DNA from 3 places in the Allobosea sp. NPDC055594 genome. Region 2 is predicted to be linked to each of the others. Evidence: riboswitches for the same ligand, from Rfam matches in the RefSeq annotation. Region 2 holds a riboswitch; each other region holds the start of a gene.
The links. A riboswitch is a leader RNA that binds a small molecule or an ion and turns the genes downstream of it on or off. The one in region 2 is predicted to bind cobalamin.
Positions count from the first base shown of each region.

Region 1: it holds a riboswitch for cobalamin, as region 2 does, so the genes downstream of both, ACWGRX_RS13925 (ABC transporter substrate-binding protein) here and ACWGRX_RS23215 (CbtB domain-containing protein) in region 2, are expected to answer to the same signal.
Region 3: it holds a riboswitch for cobalamin, as region 2 does, so the genes downstream of both, ACWGRX_RS16535 (TonB-dependent receptor plug domain-containing protein) here and ACWGRX_RS23215 (CbtB domain-containing protein) in region 2, are expected to answer to the same signal.

Region 1 is NZ_JBSHIO010000006.1:75,637-82,195, reverse strand. Features, by position in the region: gene ACWGRX_RS13935 (ABC transporter ATP-binding protein) at 1-70, opposite strand, end outside; gene ACWGRX_RS13930 (FecCD family ABC transporter permease) at 67-1,104, opposite strand; gene ACWGRX_RS13925 (ABC transporter substrate-binding protein) at 1,101-2,126, opposite strand; cobalamin riboswitch at 2,402-2,613, opposite strand; gene ACWGRX_RS13920 (LysR family transcriptional regulator) at 2,648-3,541, opposite strand; gene ACWGRX_RS13915 (NAD(P)/FAD-dependent oxidoreductase) at 3,702-4,859, shown strand; gene ACWGRX_RS13910 (2Fe-2S iron-sulfur cluster-binding protein) at 4,856-5,119, shown strand; gene ACWGRX_RS13905 (FAD-dependent oxidoreductase) at 5,112-6,398, shown strand; gene ACWGRX_RS13900 (aldehyde dehydrogenase family protein) at 6,402-6,559, shown strand, end outside.
Region 2 is NZ_JBSHIO010000016.1:75,714-82,272, reverse strand. Features, by position in the region: gene cobN (cobaltochelatase subunit CobN) at 1-1,044, opposite strand, end outside; gene cobW (cobalamin biosynthesis protein CobW) at 1,107-2,156, opposite strand; gene ACWGRX_RS23225 (DUF1636 family protein) at 2,153-2,578, opposite strand; gene ACWGRX_RS23220 (CbtA family protein) at 2,627-3,370, opposite strand; gene ACWGRX_RS23215 (CbtB domain-containing protein) at 3,383-3,556, opposite strand; cobalamin riboswitch at 3,595-3,774, opposite strand; gene cobU (bifunctional adenosylcobinamide kinase/adenosylcobinamide-phosphate guanylyltransferase) at 3,898-4,410, shown strand; gene cobO (cob(I)yrinic acid a,c-diamide adenosyltransferase) at 4,424-5,035, shown strand; gene cbiB (adenosylcobinamide-phosphate synthase CbiB) at 5,043-6,023, opposite strand; gene cobD (threonine-phosphate decarboxylase CobD) at 6,022-6,559, shown strand, end outside.
Region 3 is NZ_JBSHIO010000007.1:266,907-273,465, forward strand. Features, by position in the region: gene ACWGRX_RS16525 (FecCD family ABC transporter permease) at 1-379, opposite strand, end outside; gene ACWGRX_RS16530 (ABC transporter substrate-binding protein) at 463-1,290, opposite strand; gene ACWGRX_RS16535 (TonB-dependent receptor plug domain-containing protein) at 1,332-3,278, opposite strand; cobalamin riboswitch at 3,402-3,601, opposite strand; gene blh (bifunctional sulfur transferase/dioxygenase Blh) at 3,730-5,028, shown strand; gene bigR (sulfite-sensing transcriptional repressor BigR) at 5,035-5,367, shown strand; gene ACWGRX_RS16550 (YeeE/YedE family protein) at 5,364-5,774, shown strand; gene ACWGRX_RS16555 (DUF6691 family protein) at 5,771-6,202, shown strand; tRNA gene ACWGRX_RS16560 (tRNA-Arg) at 6,431-6,507, shown strand.

The DNA of each region.
Region 1 (6,559 bases), on a different contig from region 2:
CGAGCGTCACGCCGCCGACGATCATGCGCCCGGAGGTGCCCCAGGAAACGTCGCGTGCCGAGAGCGTCATGCCGGCCGCCTGGCGCGATAGAGGATGATGGCGAAGGCCGGTGCGCCGACCAGCGCGGTGACGACGCCGATCGGCAGGATCTGCTGCGGCACCAGGATACGCGAGAGGATGTCGGCGAGGATCATGAAGATTGCGCCGATGACGAGGCAGACCGGCAGCAGGCGGGTATGGCCGGGGCCGACCAGGAAGCGGGCCGCGTGCGGGATGACGAGGCCGACGAAGCCGATCGTGCCGACGATGCTGACCATGGTCGCGGTCATCACCGCGGTCACCGCGAAGAGTATGATGCGCACGCGCGTCACCGCGACGCCGAGCGAGGCGGCGGCATCGGCCCCGAAGGCGAAGGCGTCGAGCGCCTTGGCGTGCAGCATGCAGATCGCGAAGCCGGCGAGCGCGACCGGCGTCGCGACGAAGACGTCCGGCCAGCGCACACCGCCGAAATTGCCGAGCAGCCAGAACATCACGCCGCGCGCCTGCTCGGCGCTGGCGAGCGTCGTGACGATCGTCGCCGTCGCGGCGTTGAAGAGCTGCGAGCCGGCGACCCCCGCGAGGATGACGCGGTCGCTCGCCCCGCCGGCGCCGGCGGCCAGCAGCGCGACGATCAGCAGGGCCGCGACCGAGCCGAGGAAGGCGCCGCCGGAGACGGTCAGCGCCGCCCCGCCGAAGCCGAGGATCATTACCGCAACCGCGCCGGTCGAGGCGCCGGCCGAGATGCCGAGAATATAGGGCTCGGCCAGCGGGTTGCGCAGCAGCGCCTGCAGGATAGCGCCCGACAGCGCCAGTGCCCCGCCGCACAGCCCCGCCATCAGCGCCCGGCTCAGCCGGTAGTCGAAGATCACGCCCTGCTGGATCGCGCTGACCGGATAGCCGAGATCGAACAGCCCGTTGCCGAGCGCCTGGAAGGCGGTCGCCAGCGGAATCCGCATCTCTCCGATCGTCACCGCAAGGGCGATGGCGAAGACCAGCGCGGCCAGCGCCGCGACCGCGATGCCGATCCGCGCCGGCCAGTTCGGCTGGACGGGGTGGTGGCTCACCGCGCCAGGCCGAAGCGCTCGATGCCGCGCGCCAGTGCCTCGATGCCGTCGACGGTGTCGAGCCCGGCGCGCGTCGCGCCGACATCCATCACCACGATCCTGTCCTGCTTGACGGCATCGAGCTTGCTCGCCACCGGGTCGGTCCTGAGGAAGTTGAGCTTGAGGTCGATATCGTCGGCGGGAAAGCGCCGGCGATCCATCCTGACCACGACGATCACGGCGGGGTTCGCGGCCGCGATGCTTTCCCAGCCGACCAGCGGCCATTCCTCATTGGTGGTGATGACGTTGCGGGCGCCGAGCTTCGAGAGGATATAGGCCGGCACGCCGTTCTTGCCTGCGATGAAGGCGTCGCCCTTGATGTCCTTGCTGGAGAACCAGACGGCGACGGGCACGTCCCGTGCCTTCAGTCCGGCGACCGACTGGACCGCCTTCTCCTCGCGCGCTTTCAGCTCGGCGACCAGTGCCTCGGCACGGTCGGAAACGTCGAAGATCTGGCCGAATTCGCGGATGTTCTGGTAGACCAGTTCCATGCCGAACATCTTGGTCCGCACGCCGTCGCCGGGGCCGGAATTGTCCTTGCCGACGCAATCGGTCGGCGAGACATAGGTCGGTACCTTGACCTTGGCGAACTGGTCGCGCTTCCCGACGATGCCGTTCGGCCCGATATGCCATTCGAACATCGCGGTGACGAGGTCGGGCTCCTGGGCGACGACCGCTTCGAAGCTCGGGTCATTGTCGGCGAGCCGCTTCACCTTGGCATTCACGGCCTCATAGGGCTTGGCGACCGGGCTGAACCAGACGGCGGTGCCGACGACGCGGTCGCCGAGGCCGAGCGCATAGAGGATTTCGGTCTGCGTCTGGCCGACCGCGACCACACGCTTTGGCGCCTGGCTGAAGGTGACGGTCTCCCTGCAGTTCTCCAGCGTCAGCGGGTACTGCGTCGGTGCCGCCTGTGCGGCCGTGGCGAGACACAGGCCGGCGGCCAGGGCGAGCGGGAGGCGGAAACGCTGGACGGCGCGCATGGGACCCTTCGAAGGCAGGAGAGAGCGGACGGCGCCGGGGAGTGAGCCCGCCGGGTGCGGTGGGAGTTGATATGTAATGTTATAACAAAACTGATAGAAGCCTGCGCCGTGGCCTGTCAAGCTGGCGCGGGAAAAGGCGCCGGCGGCGCTGTTGGAGATGGGCATCTGGATTCATCGCTCCCCGAGATGAAGGCGGGAAGCAGGCGATTGCGACGGAGCGGCGGGATCTTCGTCCCGCGCCTGCCAGCAACCCTCCGGAGCACCCCGCCCGAAAGACCTTTCCGACGATCAGGGCAGGTCTCCTGGCTCGCGGGTCGATGCTGGTTCCTCCCGGCCTTCCCGGCACGCGAGCGCCAGTGGACGATGGGTGGAGAGCTCGCCGCTTACAGTTGCGGGGGCAGCCTCGGCCTTGGCGCTGCGCGCCTCACCGAATTCCCTCTTAGCTCCAGGCCGTGACGCCTAGAGAACCATGATCGGGCCAGACCATAGATCGGCGAGGAACGGCGTCAAGCGGCTGGAACCTACGGGACCGGCGCCGTCTGCATCAGGTTGCCGCAGAGCTGGCGTAGCGTCACGACATAAGGGTTGCGGGCCAGGAAGCTCGCCTCGCCGAAATAGATCGGGATCTCCGGCAGCTCAGCGATCTCGAGTCCGGCGATACTGGTCTCGCCGCCGTCGAGGCACCAGGCCGGGATGATCGCGAAGCCGAGTCCGGCCTCGACGCAGCGCTTCACGCTCGAGCTGCCGGAGGTCGAGATCGCAATCTCCATCTCCGCGCCGTCCGGGCGCAGATAGTCGATGGCGAGATTGCGCAGCAGCTGGCCAGGCTCATAGGTCACGAAGGGGCGCCCTTGCGCCCATTCCCGGATCGCGCCGGGAGCGGGTGCTGAGCCCCAGGCGGTCGGGAAGACCAGCGCCGGCCGATAGGTACAGATCAGGTGCTGCGGCACGTTCGGGTCGCCGAAATAGCGCTCGGTGATGCACAGATCGAGACTGCCGTCCTTGATCATCTCGGGCAGGGAGGTGTCGCGCTCATAGGCGACGATCTCGACCTGCGGGAAGAGCTCGCGGAACCGGGCCAGGATCGGCGGCAGCAGATAGTAGAAGATCGCCTGCGGCAGGCCGATGCGCAGCACCGGCCGCTCCTTGTCGAGCGTGCGGTCGAGCCTCGCCAGAACCGTGTCGAGCTCCGGCAGCAGGAGCTTGTAGAGGCTGCGCCCGCGCGGCGTCAGCGTCACCGTCTTGGCGCCCTGCTCGGAGAGGACGAGGCGCTCCTCGAGCACCTGTTCGAGCCGGCGGACATGGTTCGCGGCCGACTGGTAGCTCATCCCCAGCTTGCGCGCCGCGGCCGAATAGGAGCCGTCGCGTGCGACGATGAAGAAGGTCTGGATCAGCGTCAGATTGGCTTCGCGCATGGCTCGTTCCGCGGCGGGGAGCCTCACTCTTAGCCATAGGCGGTGACCTTTCGCCACTTTCAAACAATGGCGCAAGTCGGGGCGGATCATTTGGATCGACCCGAAAGGCGAAGCGACCGAGGGTCGCGCATCGCTTTCAAGGACGCCCCCGTCGCCTCGCATGGCCCGCTCTCCTTCCCTTCATGTCGCTGTGATCGGCGCCGGAATCGTCGGCGCCGCCGCCGCGCATTTCCTGGCGGCGGCCGGGGCGCGGGTCACGCTGCTCGACGCGTCGGGACCGGCGGCCGGAGCGACCGGCGCTTCGGACGGCGCGGTCTCGGTCGCGAGCAAGAAGCCCGGCCCGATGATGGACCTCGCCCGCCATGCCCGCGCCTTCTACGGAAGCTGCGAGGCCGACGGTTTGCTGCGCGGCCTGTTCCATCGCCGCTCGACTTTTCTCGTTGCCCGCACCCGGCTCGAGGCTGAGCTCGTCGCCGAGCACGGCGCCGATCTCGCTGCCGCCGGCGAGCGCGTGCTCGATGTCGACCGGCCGACGTTGCTCAACCGCATTCCCGGCCTCGGCGACGGCGTCTGCTTCGCCCTCGAAATCCCCGATGACGGGCATGCGCTCGGCTACGAGATCACCCAGCGCCTGCTGCAGCGGAGCGCTGTCACGGTCCGGCGCAACGCGCCGGTCTCCGAGATCGTCATGCGGGCCGGGCAGGCCGCCGGCGTCGCGATCCGGGACGAGCTCCTAGCGGCTGATGCCGTGCTCGTCGCCGCCGGGATCGGCTCGGTCGGCCTGCTCGGTCTGGGCGACATCCTGATCCCGCGCAAGGGACAGATGGTCGTGACCGACCGGGCCGCGGCCGGCCGGCCGGCGATCGATGGTCATCTGATGGCGGCCTCCTATCTCGCCGCCAAGCGCGGCATCGTCCGCGACAACGCCCATATCGGGCTCGTCATCGACCCGCTGGTCACCGGCCAGTTCCTGATCGGCGGCAGCCGCGAGGATCACCGCGCCGACCAGGCCACGGATGCCGCGACGATCGCGGCGATCCTGCGCGACGCGCTCGATCTCTATCCGCCGCTGCGCCAGCGCCGCGTCCTGCGGACCTTCGCTGGCGTCCGCACCGCCTCGCGCGACGGCCTGCCGATCATCGGCCCGCATCCGCATCTCGGCGGGGTCACGATCGCCACCGGCTTCGAGGGCGACGGCATCTGCCTCGGCCCGTTCATGGGCGCCAGCGCTGCCCGGATGATCCTCGGCGAGGCGCCGGGCGTCGATCTTTCCCCGCTCTCGCCCCAGCGCTTCGCCGCCGTCGAGGCCCTGGCATGAACCCTTGCTTCTACTGGATCGACCGCCCGGTTTCCTTCCGGCCCGGCGAGACCGTCGCTGCGGCGCTGCTGCGCGCCGGCATCGCCGATCTCGGCCCTGAGGGGGGAGCCGTGCGTGGCCGCGTGTTCTGCAGCATCGGCGCCTGCCAGGCCTGCGTCGTCGCGATTGCGGGCGAGGGGCCCGTCGAAGCCTGCCTGACGCCGGCGCGTTCCGGAATGCGCCTTGCTCCCCAGCCCGGCATCGGACTGCACCATGACTGAGCTACCGGTCCTTGTCGTCGGCGGCGGGCCGGCGGGCGTTGCTGCGGCCGTAGCCCTGGCGGAAGCCGGTCTGCGGGTGCTGCTGATCGAGCAGCGCGACCAGCTCGGCGGTGCCATCCATCGTCAGCCCGCAGTCGGTGCACCACAGATCTGGAGAGGGCCGGCACGGCATCGGCGCAACTGGGCGGAACTCGCCTCGCGCCTCGAACATGTGGCAGAGCGGATCGAGCTGCGGACCTCGACGGTCTTCCTCGGCATCGACGGGGCAGGGCGCTTCCTCTTCGATGATCGTATGGCCGGCCGCGTTTTTGCGCGCCCTGTCCGGGCCGCCATCGTCGCGGTCGGTGCGGTCGAGAAGATCGCTCCGTTCGAAGGCTGGGAACTGCCGGGCGTGATGAGCGCGGGCGGCGCCCAGGTCCTGCTCAAGGAGACCGGCCGGCCGCCCGAAGGTCCGATCGTCGTTGCTGGCAGTGGTCCGCTGCTGCTCGCCGTCGCGGCGCAGCTCGCCCGCGCCGGCAACCCGCCGCTCGCCGTGCTGGAGCGCGGCAGGCCCTGGCACAAGCCTAAGGCCCTGGCCCGCCTGATGACGGCCGGGTCGCCGCTCGCCGAAGCCGCCGCCTATGCCGCGGCGCTCGCCTTGAAGCGTGTGCCCTATCGCAGTGGCAGCGAGGTGCTGGGCGTCAGCGAGACTGGGCATGGGCTGACGATCCGCGTCCGCGCCGGCTCCGCCGAAAGCCTGCTGCAAGCTCGCCATCTGCTGATCCATGACGGGCTGGAGCCGAACCGCGCCGGTATCCCGCTGCCGGCCCCCGAGGCGGAAGTTCCCGTGCTGCTCGCCGGCGACGGGCGCGAAATTCTCGGCGCCGATGCGGCGATCCTCGATGGCCAGCGTGCCGCCTCGGCGGTCCTTTCGCGCTTGGGACACGCCGCTTCGGCTGCGCCGCTCGAAGCAGCTCTGAGCAAGGCGCGGAGCTTTCAGCTCGTGCTTGCCGAGGCCCTGCGTAGCAAGGCCACGCCGCCGACGCCGCAGACCATGCTCTGCCGCTGCGAGGGGCGCCGCTATGCCGATTTCGCCGTACTGCCGGCCGACGCATCGGCCCGCGAGATCCGGCTGATGGGCCGTTTCGGCCTCGGCGCCTGCCAGGGGCGCTTCTGCGGTCCGATGCTGGCGGAACTGCGGGGTGAGGCGCTGCCGACGGCCAATCCACCGCGTTGGCCGCTGCGGCCGGTCTCGGTCGCCGCCCTCGCCAATTTCTCGACCGACGAAACGGAGTCATGAGCCGTGAATGGCACTCTCGCAAAATCCTTCAGAAGCAGTAGCCGTCCAGTGGTCGACGTGCTCAACCCCTTCTCCGGGGTGAGCGTCGGCAAGGTCGAGGTCGCCGACGAGGTTGCGGTCGCCGATGCGCTGCGGGCCGCCCGCAAGGCCTGGCGCTCCTT
Region 2 (6,559 bases):
GGCTTCCCAGGCCTCGCGGGCGCTGCCGACCGGCACGGCCTGCAAGATCGGACAATCGGCAGCGTCGAGCACGAAGCCCTCGCCTTCCCGGGCCGAGAAGGCGGTGCTGGTGACGATCAGCGCCGGCTTGCGTGCCGCGATCAGTTCGGCGAGCCCGGCCGCGACGGTAGCATCCTTGAGGCTGGTCAGGGCGAGCGGTAGCGGTGCGAGGCCGCGCGCGGCGAGGGCCGAGACGATCGCCTCGACCATCGCGGTGTCACCGGCGGCGACGCCGGAGCGATAGACGAGGACGGGCACGAGAGGCGTTTCGGCCGGCAGGGTGGCGAGCGCGGCGCGCCAGGGCAGGGGCGCGGCGTCGGGGCCGAGGGCGAAGAGCGGCGGGAGCGGGAGGGCAGCGAGGTCGCGCTGTCCCTCATCCCCCTGCCGGGACCTTCTCCCCGGCGCAGCCGGGTCGGATGAGGGCGGCGTTGCGAGATAACCGTCGATACGCCCCAGCAGCCGCCGCATGTTCTCGGCACCGCCGCCGGCGTGGAAATAGCCCAGCAGCGCGCCCGCGAAAGCCGGCGGCACCGTGCCATGGCCGGCCAGCCGCTCATCCTCCCGGTCGTCGCCCGGCAGCACGGCGAGCGCCACGCCGTGCTGCCGGCAGGCGGCGGCGACCTGCTCGATGCCGTAGCGCCAGCTGTCGAGCCCACCCAGGCAGCGCAGCAGCACGAAACGTGAGCGGCTCAACGTTTTTTCGATCAAGAGGTCGATCGAGAGCGGATGCTTGCAGCGTCGCAGCGGCACGAGGCGAAGCGTGAATGCCGCGCCTCCTCCGTCATGCTCGCGATTGGGGCGAGCATCCATGTCTTGAACACTGGCCGTGCCAAGGGAAGGCGTGGATGGTCGGGATAAGCCCGACCATGACGAAGAGGCCGCCGCCACCGCCGAAAGATCGCTGTCGCTGAAGGAGAGAACGATGATGTCTCCCGGCGGCAAGGCGAGGTCGACGGCGTCTTCGCCGTCGTCGAGCCTCACCTCGCTGGTCGGAAGCAGATGCATCGCATCACTTTCTCAACATGATGTCCGGAAGGCGCGAGACCGCCGTCCGGACATCATCGCTTTCAGCCCTTGAGGGCGGCCTCGACGGCGGAGCGGTCGAAGCCCTTGAGGCCGATGACGACGAGCCTGCCGTCACGGGCCTCGTCGGCCTCCCAGGCGCGGTCGTAATGGTGGCCGATGCGTCGGCCGACGCCCTGCACGACGAGCCGCATCCGCTTGCCGGGGACGGCGGCAAAGCCCTTCAGGCGCAGCACGCCTTCGGCCTCGGCGGCCTTGGCGAGGCGGGCGACGAGTTCCTCCGGCGAGCCGGCTTCCGGCAGCGGCAGGGCGACGCTGTCGAAATCGTCATGATCATGGTCCTCGCCCTCGCCATGATGCGAGGGGCGCGCCGCGAGGTCGGCTTCGGCGGCGGCGCCCAGCCCGATGATCAGGGCCGGCTCGACCTTGCCATGAGCGGTCTCGACCACCTTGATCGCCTTGGGCAGATGCTCGGCGATCTCGGCCTTGACCCGCTCGCGCCCTTCCGCGTCGACGAGGTCGCTCTTGTTGAGCAGGATCAGGTCGGCGCAGAGGATCTGGTCCTCGAAGACCTCCTCCAGCGGGTTGTCGTGGTCGACCGACTGGTCCTGAGCCGCCTGCGCCTTCAGGGCTTCGGGATCATCGGCGAACTGGCCCTCGGCGACGGCCGGCCCGTCGACCACGGCGATCACGCCGTCGACGGTGACGCGGCTGCGAATCGCCGGCCAGTTGAAGGCCTGGACCAGCGGCTTCGGCAGAGCGAGGCCCGAGGTCTCGATCAGGATGTGTTGCGGCGGGTTCGGCCGGTCGAGCAGCTTCTCCAGTGCCGGCACGAAGTCATCGGCGACGGTGCAGCAGATGCAGCCATTCGGCAGCTCGACGATGTCATCCTCCGAGCAGCCCTCGATGCCGCAGCCGGCGATGAAGGAGCCGTCGAAGCCGAGATCGCCGAATTCGTTGACCAGCACGGCGAGGCGCTTGCCGCCGGCATTCTCGAGCAGATGCCGGACGAGGGTCGTCTTCCCGGCGCCGAGGAAGCCGGTGATGATCGTGCATGGCACCTTGCCGAGCGCGGGGTTCTGCGGAGCGTTCATTGATCTGATCCTTGTTGGCGCGGCAGCGGAGGCACGCGCGCGACCACGCCCTTGCGGAACGAGGCGGGTCTTTCCTTCCAGGGAACGATACCGTTGGCGCTGGCGGCAAAGCTCTGCGCCGCGCCGACGATCTCGTCGAGATGGCTGTCGGTGTCGAGGTCACCGATCAGATAGGTCCACTTGCCGTCGGCGGCGAGCGCGATGGTGCACGGCCGCTTGCAGACGGCGAGGCATTCGACCTCGACGACGGCGACGCGGCTGCCGGCAAGGCGCGCGGCCAGGGCCGATGCGAGCTCGACGCCCGGCCGGTCATAGCCGTCAGGCAGATCGTCGCGCTGGCGCCGGCAGGCTGTGCAGACATGGATGGTGCAGCCCGGCTCCAGCCGGGCGACGGTCGCGAGGGCGAGATCGCCTTCGAGCATGAGACTGCTTCCTTGGACTGGCGCGGCCGTTTCCGGCCGCGCGAGGCGTCAGGCTGCCGCGGTGGCGGCGCTGCGGCGCGTGACCCAGGGCCAGAGCACGCCGACGGCGAAGCCGGTGGCGAGCCAGAGCGCGGCCTGGATGGCGAGCGAGAGCGCCGCGAAATGCGCCGCGATCTCGGCGGGGACCCGGCTTTCCGGAGCGACCGGGTGCGGCGCGCCGATCAGATGCGGCAGCAGCAAAGCGAGCACGGCGAGCGCCCTTGCCCAGGAGGCCTCGACCCGCAGGAAGACGAAGAGCGCGCCTGCGGTGACGGCTGCGGTCATCAGCCACCAGAGCTGCCGGTGCTGTAGCTCCGCCGCGGCTGCGCCCGGCAGTTCCGGCGCCAGCCCCATAGCCGGGGCGAGCCCGAAGGCGAGGAAGCCGCAGACCGCCCAGGCCAGGGCCCGGCGCTCGTCGATCCGCTCGTTCGCCGCGATCATGCCGGCGAGCAACAGGGCGGCGAAGCCGATCGCGGTGCCGATCGTCACCAGGCTGGTGAAGGCGGTGCGCTGGAAACCGTCCTGCGGCTTCCATTCATGCTCGTCCCCATGCGCGGCCGGGCCGTGCGCGAGGTGGATGCGGGCTTCGCCGGTGAAAGCCGCCTGCATCGGTGCGGGCTGCGCGCGCAGCGCCGCCTCATAGGTCTCCGCCTTGAGGATGAGCGGCGTCGTGGTGACGTGCTGGAGCGCCGATATCAGCAGCCCAGCCAGAAGCCCGGCCAGAAGACTGACCGTGAGAACACGCGTGACCATTTGGCTTCCCCGTCAGTGGCAGGGGAAGGCGAGGCCGTGGCGGGCGTCATGCGCCGCATTGTGGACATTCGCGGAGGCCGCGAAGCCGACGGTGTAGACCAGCACGAAGCCGAGGATCAGCGCCGCGGCGACGGCTTTCGCGCGCTCGGAGACGCTGGCCTGGCTGGAGACGGTAGCCGTATTCATCTTGGTTCACTTCCTGGCCACCCCACCGGCAGCCTGTTGGACGACATCGAAAGACGGCAGGTCTCCTGGCTCACGGCTTGGTGTCCTGCTCCGCCTTCCCGGGAAACCCAGTGGCCGATGGCGCAGGACGCGCCGCTTACAGTTGCGGGGGCAGCCGCGGCATCGCACCGCGTTCCCTTTTCACCTCGTCGCCGAGGCACCGTCGGGGATGATCATTAGCCATCCGGCGGGCGCTGTGCAATGCACTCACGTCATTCTCGGCCGGAAGCGTAGCGAAGAGCCGAGAATCTCCTGAAAGAGATGCTCGGCTCTGCGCCCGAGCACGACGCGGAGACCAAGACATGACCGTTCCACCGCTCACCCTCGTCCTCGGCGGCGCCCGTTCCGGCAAGAGCCGCCATGCCGAGACGCTGATCGAAGCCCTGCCGGCTCCCTGGATCTACATCGCCACCGCCCAGGCCTATGACGAGGAGATGCGCGCGCGGATCGCCGAGCACCGGGCCCGCCGCTCTCCGGACTGGCGGACGATCGACGCGCCGATGGCGCTGCCCGAGGCTCTGCGTGTCGTTCCGCGCGGGCGGCCGGTGCTGGTCGACTGCCTGACGCTCTGGCTGACCAATCTCATCCTGGCCGAGCGCGATATCGCCATCGCCACAGGTGATTTGATGCTCGCCTGCCGCGAGGCGCAGGGGCCGATCGTGCTGGTTTCGAACGAGGTCGGCCTCGGCATCGTGCCGGAGAATGCGCTCGCCCGCCGCTTCCGCGACGAGGCCGGGCGGTTGCACCAGCGCCTTGCGAGTCAGGCGGAGCGCGTGGTCTTCATGGTCGCCGGTCTGCCGATGCAGGTGAAATAGCAGGGAAGAAGCGATGACGATCGATGATGGCGAGGCCGCCCGCCACAAGGCGAAGATGGAGAAGCGCAAGGCTGTCCAGGACGCCGAGGTCGCCGGCAAGACGCTCGAGAAGGGGCTGCTGATCGTCAACACCGGACCCGGCAAGGGCAAGTCGACCGCCGCCTTCGGCCTGATCCTGCGGGCGCTCGGCCATGGCTGGCGCATCGGCGTCGTGCAGTTCATCAAGGGCGCCTGGTCGACCGGCGAACGCAGGGCGCTGGAGGCCTTCGGCGATCAGATCTCCTGGCATTCGATGGGCGAGGGCTTCACCTGGGAGACGCAGGACAAGGCCCGCGACATTGCCGCCGCGACGAGAGCCTTCGAGAAGGCGAAGGAGCTGATGGCCGACGAGAGCATCCGGCTCCTAGTGCTGGACGAGCTCAACATCGCCCTGCGCTACGACTATCTGCCGCTGGCCGAGGTCGTGGCGGTGCTGCAGGCGCGCCGGCCCGGTCTCCACATCGTCGTCACCGGCCGCAACGCCAAGCCGGAGTTGATCGACGCCGCCGATCTCGTCACCGAGATGACGCTGGTGAAGCACCATTTCGCCGCCGGCGTGAAGGCGCAGGAGGGGATCGAGTTCTGAGCGTCGCTCAGCCAGCCAGCACTGTGAGGCTGCCGAGCCCCGCCAGCCCCCACAGGATCAGGCAGGATTTCCGGTAGAGCCCGAGCGCCCGTCGGATGTCGGCCGCCTTCGCCTCGGCCCGTCCGTCGCCCATCCAGCCATCCTCGACCCTGACCGCGCCATAGACGCGCGGCCCGGCGAGCCGAAGCCCGAGCGCCCCCGCCATTGCCGCCTCCGGCCAGCCGGCATTGGGCGAGCGGTGGCGCCTTGCGTCGCGGTGCACGGCGCGCCAGGCGGCGGAGGCATCGGCCTGCCGGTCGAGCGCCGCCGCACCGATCAGCAGCAGGGCGGTCAGCCGCGAGGCCGGCAGGTTGACGAGGTCGTCGAGCCGCGCCGCCGCCCAGCCGAAGGCGAGATGGCGCGGCGATTTGTGGCCGATCATCGAATCGGCTGTGTTGATTGCCTTGTAGAGGGCCGCGCCCGGCAAGCCGCACACGCCGAGCCAGAAGGCCGGCGCGATGATGCCGTCGGAGAAATTCTCCGACAGACTCTCGATCGCGGCCCGCGCCACTCCGGCCTCGTCGAGGCTCTCAGGATCGCGCCCGACGATCATCGCGACCGCCTTGCGCCCGCCATGCAATCCATCCTTCTCGAGCCCCTCGGCGACGGCGGCGACATGCTCGTAAAGGCTGCGCTGCGCCAGCAAGGTCGAAGCGAGCAAAGCGAGCGGCAGCAGGGCAAAGGCACCCGCCAGGCGGCAGAGCCAGAGCAGGACGAGGCTCGCCACCAGCGTCACGCAAAGCAGGATGGCGAGTGCCGCGAGACCGGCGAGACGCCTTCTGGAGAAGGCGGCGCTCTCGCGGTTCAGCCTGCGGTCCAGCGCCGCGATCAGCGCCCCGATCCAGGTGACGGGATGGCCGATCCATGCGTACAAGCGCGCCGGATAGCCGATCGCCGCCTCGATGATCAGGGCGGCGAGGAGCAGCGGCAAAGCGTCGGGGAAGATCATGGCGGATGGAGCAGGGACGGAAGGGGCGATCTGGCATGGCGGCGATCTCGCCACGGCCAAAGCGCTCTTTCACGATGCGCCGGAGCCCTGGATCGATCTCTCGACCGGTATCAACCCCTTCCCCTATCCGCTTCCGGCGCTGCCGTTAAGTCTCTGGCAGCGTCTGCCCGGGGGGCGCGAGGAGGCGGCATTGCTGGCGGCGGCAGGGCGCGCCTATCGCGTCCGGCCGGAAAGCGGCGTGGTCGCGGCTCCCGGCACGCAGATTCTGATCGAGCTCTTGCCGCGCCTCGCGCCGCAGGCGCGCGTGGCGGTGCTCGGGCCGACCTATGGCGAGCACGAGCTGGCCTGGCGGAAAGCCGGCTGCGAGGTTCGTGAGATCGCCGATCTCGCCGAGGCCGGCGCGGCTGATGTCGTGGTCGTGGTCAATCCCAACAATCCCGATGGCCATATTGTCGATCTGCCGGCGCTGACGGCCGTGGCAGACAGTCTTGCAGCGCGCGGTGGCCTGCTGGTGATCGACGAGGCCTTCGCTGACT
Region 3 (6,559 bases), on a different contig from region 2:
GCGCCATGGTGCCGGCGCCGCGCCCGTTCAGGGCGTAGAGCAGGAGCGTCGCCAGCATCGCGCCGACGATGCCGCCGAGCGGCAAGGCGAGCAGGAAGGCGCCGGCAAAGCCGGAATAGAACACCACCACCGCGCCGAAGGCGGCGGCGCTGGAAATGCCGAGCAGGCCGGGTTCGGCGAGCGGGTTGCGGAGCAGTCCCTGCATCGCGGCGCCGGCGAGGCCGAGGCTGAAGCCGACGAGCGCACCGAGCAAGGCGCGTGGCAGGCGCAACTCGACGAGAACCAGCGCCGGCAAGCTGGCGCGGCCGGCCAGCCAGTCGCTGAAAGCTGTGTCGAGATCGAGATCCGCGTAGCCGACAGCGACCGAGAGCGCCGTCATGGCTAGGAGCAGGGCGGTCAGCAGCGCGACCAGAAAGCGATAGCGGCTGCGACTTTCCGTGGCGATGGCGGTGGCGGCGGGGTTCACGGGCCGCTCCTGGGCTTGCGCGGCGCGGCGGCCGCATCGATCAGCATTTCGATGGCGTCGATCACCGCCGGTCCGGCACAGGTCCAGAGTCTGGAGGGCAGGGCGACGAGCCTCAGCCGGTCGCCGAGCCGGCCGATCAGCGGGTGGTTCAGGATCTCATGGGCGAGCGAGGGCGGGCCGCCCTCGCTGGTGTTGAGGATCAGGATGTCGGCCTCGCCGAGCGCCACGGTCTCCAGGGCGATCTGGCCGTAATTGTCGATGCCGAGCTCGGCGGCGAGGTTGACGAAGCCGGCTCTGGTCAGGATCTCGTCGACGAGCGAGCCGCGCCCGACGGTGAAGCCGTTCGGCCGCAGGACCAGCGCCTTCGGCCGCTCCTTGCCGATACGCTGCGCCAGGAGCGCGAGGCGGGCGTCGATCTCGCCGATCAGGGCTTCGCCGCGGGCCGGCTCTCCGAGCAGCGCCGCCATCTCGGCGATCTGGGCCTTGACCCCGGCGAGGTCGCGCGGCACGCCGAATTCCCTGACCGGTGCGCCGACGCGCTTCAGCAGCGCGACGGTATTGCGGGTGGTGAAGCTCCCGGCGATGACGAGATCGGGCCGGAAGGCCAGCAATTCCTCGACGAGGCCGTGATTGGCCGGGTACCGGCGGGCCGCCTCTGCCATATTGGCGTTGCGCGGGTCCTGCGAGAGCCAGGTCACCGAGGCGATCGCCGCGGGATCGGCGAGGCGCAGCACGAGCTCGTCCGTGCACATGTTGAGCGAGACGATGCGCTCCGGCCTCGCGCCCGCTGCCGGCGTAGCCGCGAGCGCGAGGCTCGCGACCACGAGCGCTGCGCCGAGGGCGCATTTTGAGCGGCGCTCCGCCATCATCCGCCGAACGCGACCTTGACGCCACCGAAGGCGCCGAAGCCGGGCACGAGGAAGCCGACGGGATTCTCCCAGCGTTTGTCGAACAGGTTGTCGACGCGCCCGAAGACCGTGACCTTGTCGGTGGCCTTGTACTCGGCGGCGAGGTTGACCAGCGTCGCGCCCTTGGCCTTCAGGCGAGGCACCGAAAAGTCCCGGTTCCCGTCGACCCAGGGACCGACATAGATCAGCGTCGCCGAGAGGCTGAGCTTATCCATCGGGGTCCAGGTGACTGTGCCGCTTGCCTTGTGACGCGGCCGGCGCAGCAGTTCCTGTCGCGCGACCTCATCCTTGGCGAGCGTGAAGGTGTAGTCGGCCCTGACACGCAACTGCTCGGAGATCTGCAGCGCGGCGAAGGACTCGACACCCTTCGTCTCGGCCTTTCCGATATTGGCGTAGGAGTTGCGCGCCGCGTTGGTCGCGATCAGGTTCTGAATGTCGTTCTGGAACCAGGTCGCACCGAACTGAACGCGCCGGTCCAGAAGCGGCTGCTCGAATCCGACGTCCCAGCCCCGGCTCTCCTCCGGCTTGAGATTCGGGTTGCCGAAGAAGTTGAAGCCCGGCCGGTAGTCGATGAAGAGTTCGGCGAGCGTCGGCGCCTTGAAACCGGTGCCATAGCTCGCCTTCAGCTTGGTCTCGGTCCCTGGAACGATGTAGGCCGGCGCGATCCGGTAGGTGGTGTGGCCACCATAGCTGTCATCGTGGTCGTGACGGATGTTGGCGGCCAGGAAGAAGCGGTCGGCGACATTGCCCTGATATTCGAGATAGGCCGCCTTGTTGCCGTTCGAGGCCGTGAGGCTGGGGGTGTCCAGCCGCTCGCGCTCATAGGAGAGGCCGCCGATCAGCATGTGCCCCTTGGCGAGTTCGAGATCGCCCCGCCAATCGAGCTTGGTCCGCTCACCCAGGTTCTCCGTCGGCAGGCCGAGGGCCCCGAATGCGTCGGGGGAGCGGTAGGAGCGATCCTGGTTCGAGTATGACACGCCGAAACGGTTCACAAAGCGACCTCCCAGCGGATCCCAGACCACCTCGCCGCGGGTGAAGGCCTGGGCGTAGTTCGAAAGCGATCGGTAGGATGTCGGCCGACTGGGGAAGCCGCTGTCATAGGTCGAGCGAAACTGCCCGTCGGTATAGCGGCCGACCCAGTTGACGCTGAGCGTGTCGGTCAAGGCGAAGCCGAGGCGGCTGGAGTAGCTATAGGCGTCATAGGCATTGGGCTTCACGCGCACGCCCGGCGGGATCAGGTTCGGCGGCACGGAATCGGTCGAGTCCGAGCGCATATGGGAGACGTTGAAGGCGTAGTTGAAACGGTCGTCGCCGCCGCTGAAGCCTGCGGCCTGGTTGAAGGTGCCGTGCGAGCCGGCCTCGACGCGCGCGGTCGCCTTTGGCGGTCCTTCGCCGCGCCTGGTGACGATCGAGATCACGCCGCCGATCGCGTTGGCGCCGTAGAGGCCGCTCTGCGGGCCGCGCAGTACCTCGATGCGCTCGACGTCGTCGGTCAGCATCGAGCCGAAATCGAAGGACCGGTTCGGCGTCGACGGGTCGTTGGCCTCGATGCCGTCGATCAGCACCTTGACGTGGTTCGAATTGGTGCCGCGCATGAACACCGAGGTCTGACCGCCAGGGCCGCCGATCTGGACGATGTTGAGGCCCGGCACGGCAGCGAGCGCCTGCGGTAGCGTCCGGCGCTGCTCGCGCTGGATCTGGTCGGCGGTGATGACGGTGACGGAGCTCGCGACCTCGCGTGCCGGGGTCGGCGTGCCGGTGGCGCTGACCACGACCTCGTCGAGCCGGATCGTTTCAGGTCCCGACTGGGCCCCGGCGGCAAGGGGGTTCAGCGAGGTGCCGGCGAGCAGCAGGAAGGCGAACGGCAAGGGGCCGCGCAGGGCGGTCTGGGGGAAGGGGAGCACGGAAGAAACCTCGGGCGGTCAACGTTGTGGCACGTCACCGCGAACGCGATCTCCCGCCCGCACCCGAAAAGGGCAGCGCGCAAGTGAACCAGCGATCGAAACACCCCGTCCGAACGTGTTCGCGTGTGACCACGACTGACGGCAGGTCTCCTGGCTCGCGGGTCAGCGCCTTCTCACCGCCTTCCCAGGGCCGAGGCCCCAGTGGCGTATGGCGAAAGGCTCGCCGCTTACAGTTGCGGGGGCAGCCGCAGCATGGGGTGGCGAGCCACCTGCACTGCGTTCCCTTTTGATCCCGTGAGGGAACCGTCGTGTTTACGAGTAGGGCGGGAATGAGGCGGCGTCAACGCGCGATGGGAGCGGGAGGTGTCCCGTGGCGCGACGAAGGAGGTTGCAAACTATCATTATATATTATATGAAAATGTATATTGAATTTCGAGCCACAGGAGCCGCCATGAAAATCGTCGAGATCTCCGAGAGGCTTGCGGTCGCTGGGCAGCCCTCCCTCGTCGACTTCAAGTCCCTCGCCGCGCGGGGGGTCAAGGCCATCGTCAACGACCGCCCCGATGGCGAGGAACCGGGCCAGCCAGATTCGGCCGCCGAAAGGCAGGCGGCGACCGAGGCGGGCCTGGCCTACAGCTTCGTACCGGTGACCGGGACGACCATCACCCGGGCCGATGTCGAGGCCTTCCAGGCGGCGCTCGCCGCGGCGCCGGGGCCGGTGCTGGCGCATTGCAAGGGGGGTACGCGCTCCTTGACCCTGCATGTGCTGGGCGAGGTCCTGGGCGGACGGATCAGGGCCGAGGAGGTGCAGGGTTTCGGCGCGCGCTTCGGCTTCGATCTTGCCGGCGCAAAAGCTTGGCTCGACCGCGAGAGCGCCCGCAGTCCGCAGGTCAAGGGCTTTTACGAGCCGCGCAGCGGCAGCGTGCAATATGTCGTCGCAGACCCGGCGACGGCGCGCTGTGCGATCATCGATCCCGTGCTCGATTTCGACGAGAAATCGGGCGCGACCGCGACCGTTAGTGCCGATGCCATCCTCGCCTATGTCGCGCAGCAGGGCCTCACCGTCGAGTGGATTCTCGACACCCATCCGCATGCCGATCATTTCTCGGCGGCCGCCTATCTCAAGGCGAAGACGGGCGCGCCGACGGCGATCGGCGCCGAGGTCGTCGCGGTTCAGCGTCTGTGGAAGGATTTCTACAACTGGCCGGATTTTCCGGCCGACGCCTCGCAATGGGACAAGGTCTTCGCGGCGGGCGAACGCTTCAGGCTCGGATCGCTCGAGGCGTCAGTGCTGTTCTCGCCGGGCCATACCCTAGCCTCGGTGAGCTATCTGATCGGTGATGCGGCCTTCGTCCACGACACGCTGTTCATGCCGGATTCCGGCACGGCGCGGGCGGATTTTCCCGGTGGCAGCGCCAAGGCGCTATGGGCTTCGATCGAGGCCATTCTCGCCTTGCCCGACGAGACGCGGCTGTTCACCGGCCACGACTACCGCCCGGGGGGCCGGGCGGCGCGCTGGGAAAGCACGGTTGGTGAGCAGAAGCGGGCCAACCCGCATATCGCCGGCCAGGACGAAGCCTCCTTCGTGGCGCTGCGCCAGGCCCGGGACAAGACGCTGCCGATGCCGAAGCTGATCCTCCATGCCCTGCAGGTGAACATCAGGGGTGGCCGGCTGCCGGAGCCGGAAGGCAATGGCCGGCGTTATCTGAAGATCCCGCTCGACGCATTGCCGGGCGCGGTCTGGGGCTGAGATGCGATGACGATGCAAGCCGAACAGGTGAACACGAGGGCAGAGCTCGCCGCCAGGGCAGAGGAGGTGGCGGAACTGCTGCGCACCCTCGCCAACCGCAACCGGCTGATGCTGGTCTGCACCCTGGTCGAGGGCGAATATTCGGTCGGCCAGCTCGAGGAGATGCTCGGCATCCACCAGCCGACCCTGTCGCAGCAGCTCACCGTGCTGCGCGAGGCCGGGCTGGTCGAGACGCGCCGCGACGCCAAGCAGATCTTCTACCGGCTGACGGCGGCGAAGGCCGCGCGGCTGGTCGAGGCGCTGCACCAGATCTTCTGCAATGAGGAGGTGCCGGAATGACGGCCTATCTGCCATCGCTCGCAGGAGGCATGCTGATCGGCCTGTCGGCCGTCATGCTGCTGCTCCTGAACGGTCGTGTCGCCGGGATCAGCGGCATTCTCGGACGGCTCGCGCTCGGGACGCAGGCCGCGACCAATGCGGCCTTCGTCATCGGGCTCCTCGTCGGGCCGCCGCTCTACCGGCTCGCCACCGGGCAATGGCCAGCGGTGACGATCACGGCCTCGCTGCCGGTGATCGCGCTCGCCGGGCTCCTGGTCGGGTTCGGCACGCGGATGGGCTCGGGCTGCACCAGCGGTCACGGTATCGTCGGCCTCGCCCGGTTCTCGCCGCGCTCGGCGGTCGCGGTCGCGACCTTCCTGCTCGCCGGCATCGTCACCGTTACCCTGATGAGGCTCGCTGCGGCATGAACCGATTCGCACAAGTGATCACCGCCCTGGCGGCGGGCACCGTCTTCGGCCTCGGCCTCGCCATGTCGGGCATGCTCGACCCTGCCCGGGTGCGTGGCTTCCTCGATCTCTTCGGGGCCTGGGATCCGAGCCTCGCCTTCGTGCTCGGCGGCGCGGTCACGGTCGCGCTCGCGGGCATGGCCGTGCTGAAGCGCCTGCGGCGCCCCGCCTTCGACGAGCAGTTCCATCTGCCGGCGACGTCACCGGTGGACCGGCGGCTGGTGCTGGGCTCGGCGATCTTCGGGGTAGGCTGGGGCATGGCCGGCTTCTGTCCGGGCCCGGCGCTGGCCTCGCTCTCGCTGGGGCTGGCCCCGGTCGCGCTTTTCGTGGTCGCCATGCTGGCCGGGATGACGCTACATGACCGCGTCTGGTCGCGCAGGATGGGCTGACGGTCAGTATGCTGGAGGCGGTGCCGGAAGCCGGCTCCGGCGGCAGCCCGGCGAGGTCTCGCACCATGGCGTCGGCCTCCCGGGCGGGTCGGCGGGAAAGGCCCGGCCGCGACCTTTAAAAAAATCTGCGAAGAAAGTCGCGAGAACGGGGTTGCCAAGCGCGGCCCGACTCGCTAATTCGACATCCGTCAGCCGAACGCGGCTCCCGCCGTTCCGTTCCGTTGCCACGCGCCCGTAGCTCAGCTGGATAGAGCATCAGACTACGAATCTGAGGGTCAGAGGTTCGAATCCTTTCGGGCGCGCCATTACTGTTTGACTGGGTTTTTCGGCTCGGTAGCGGACATTAAGCCATATTTT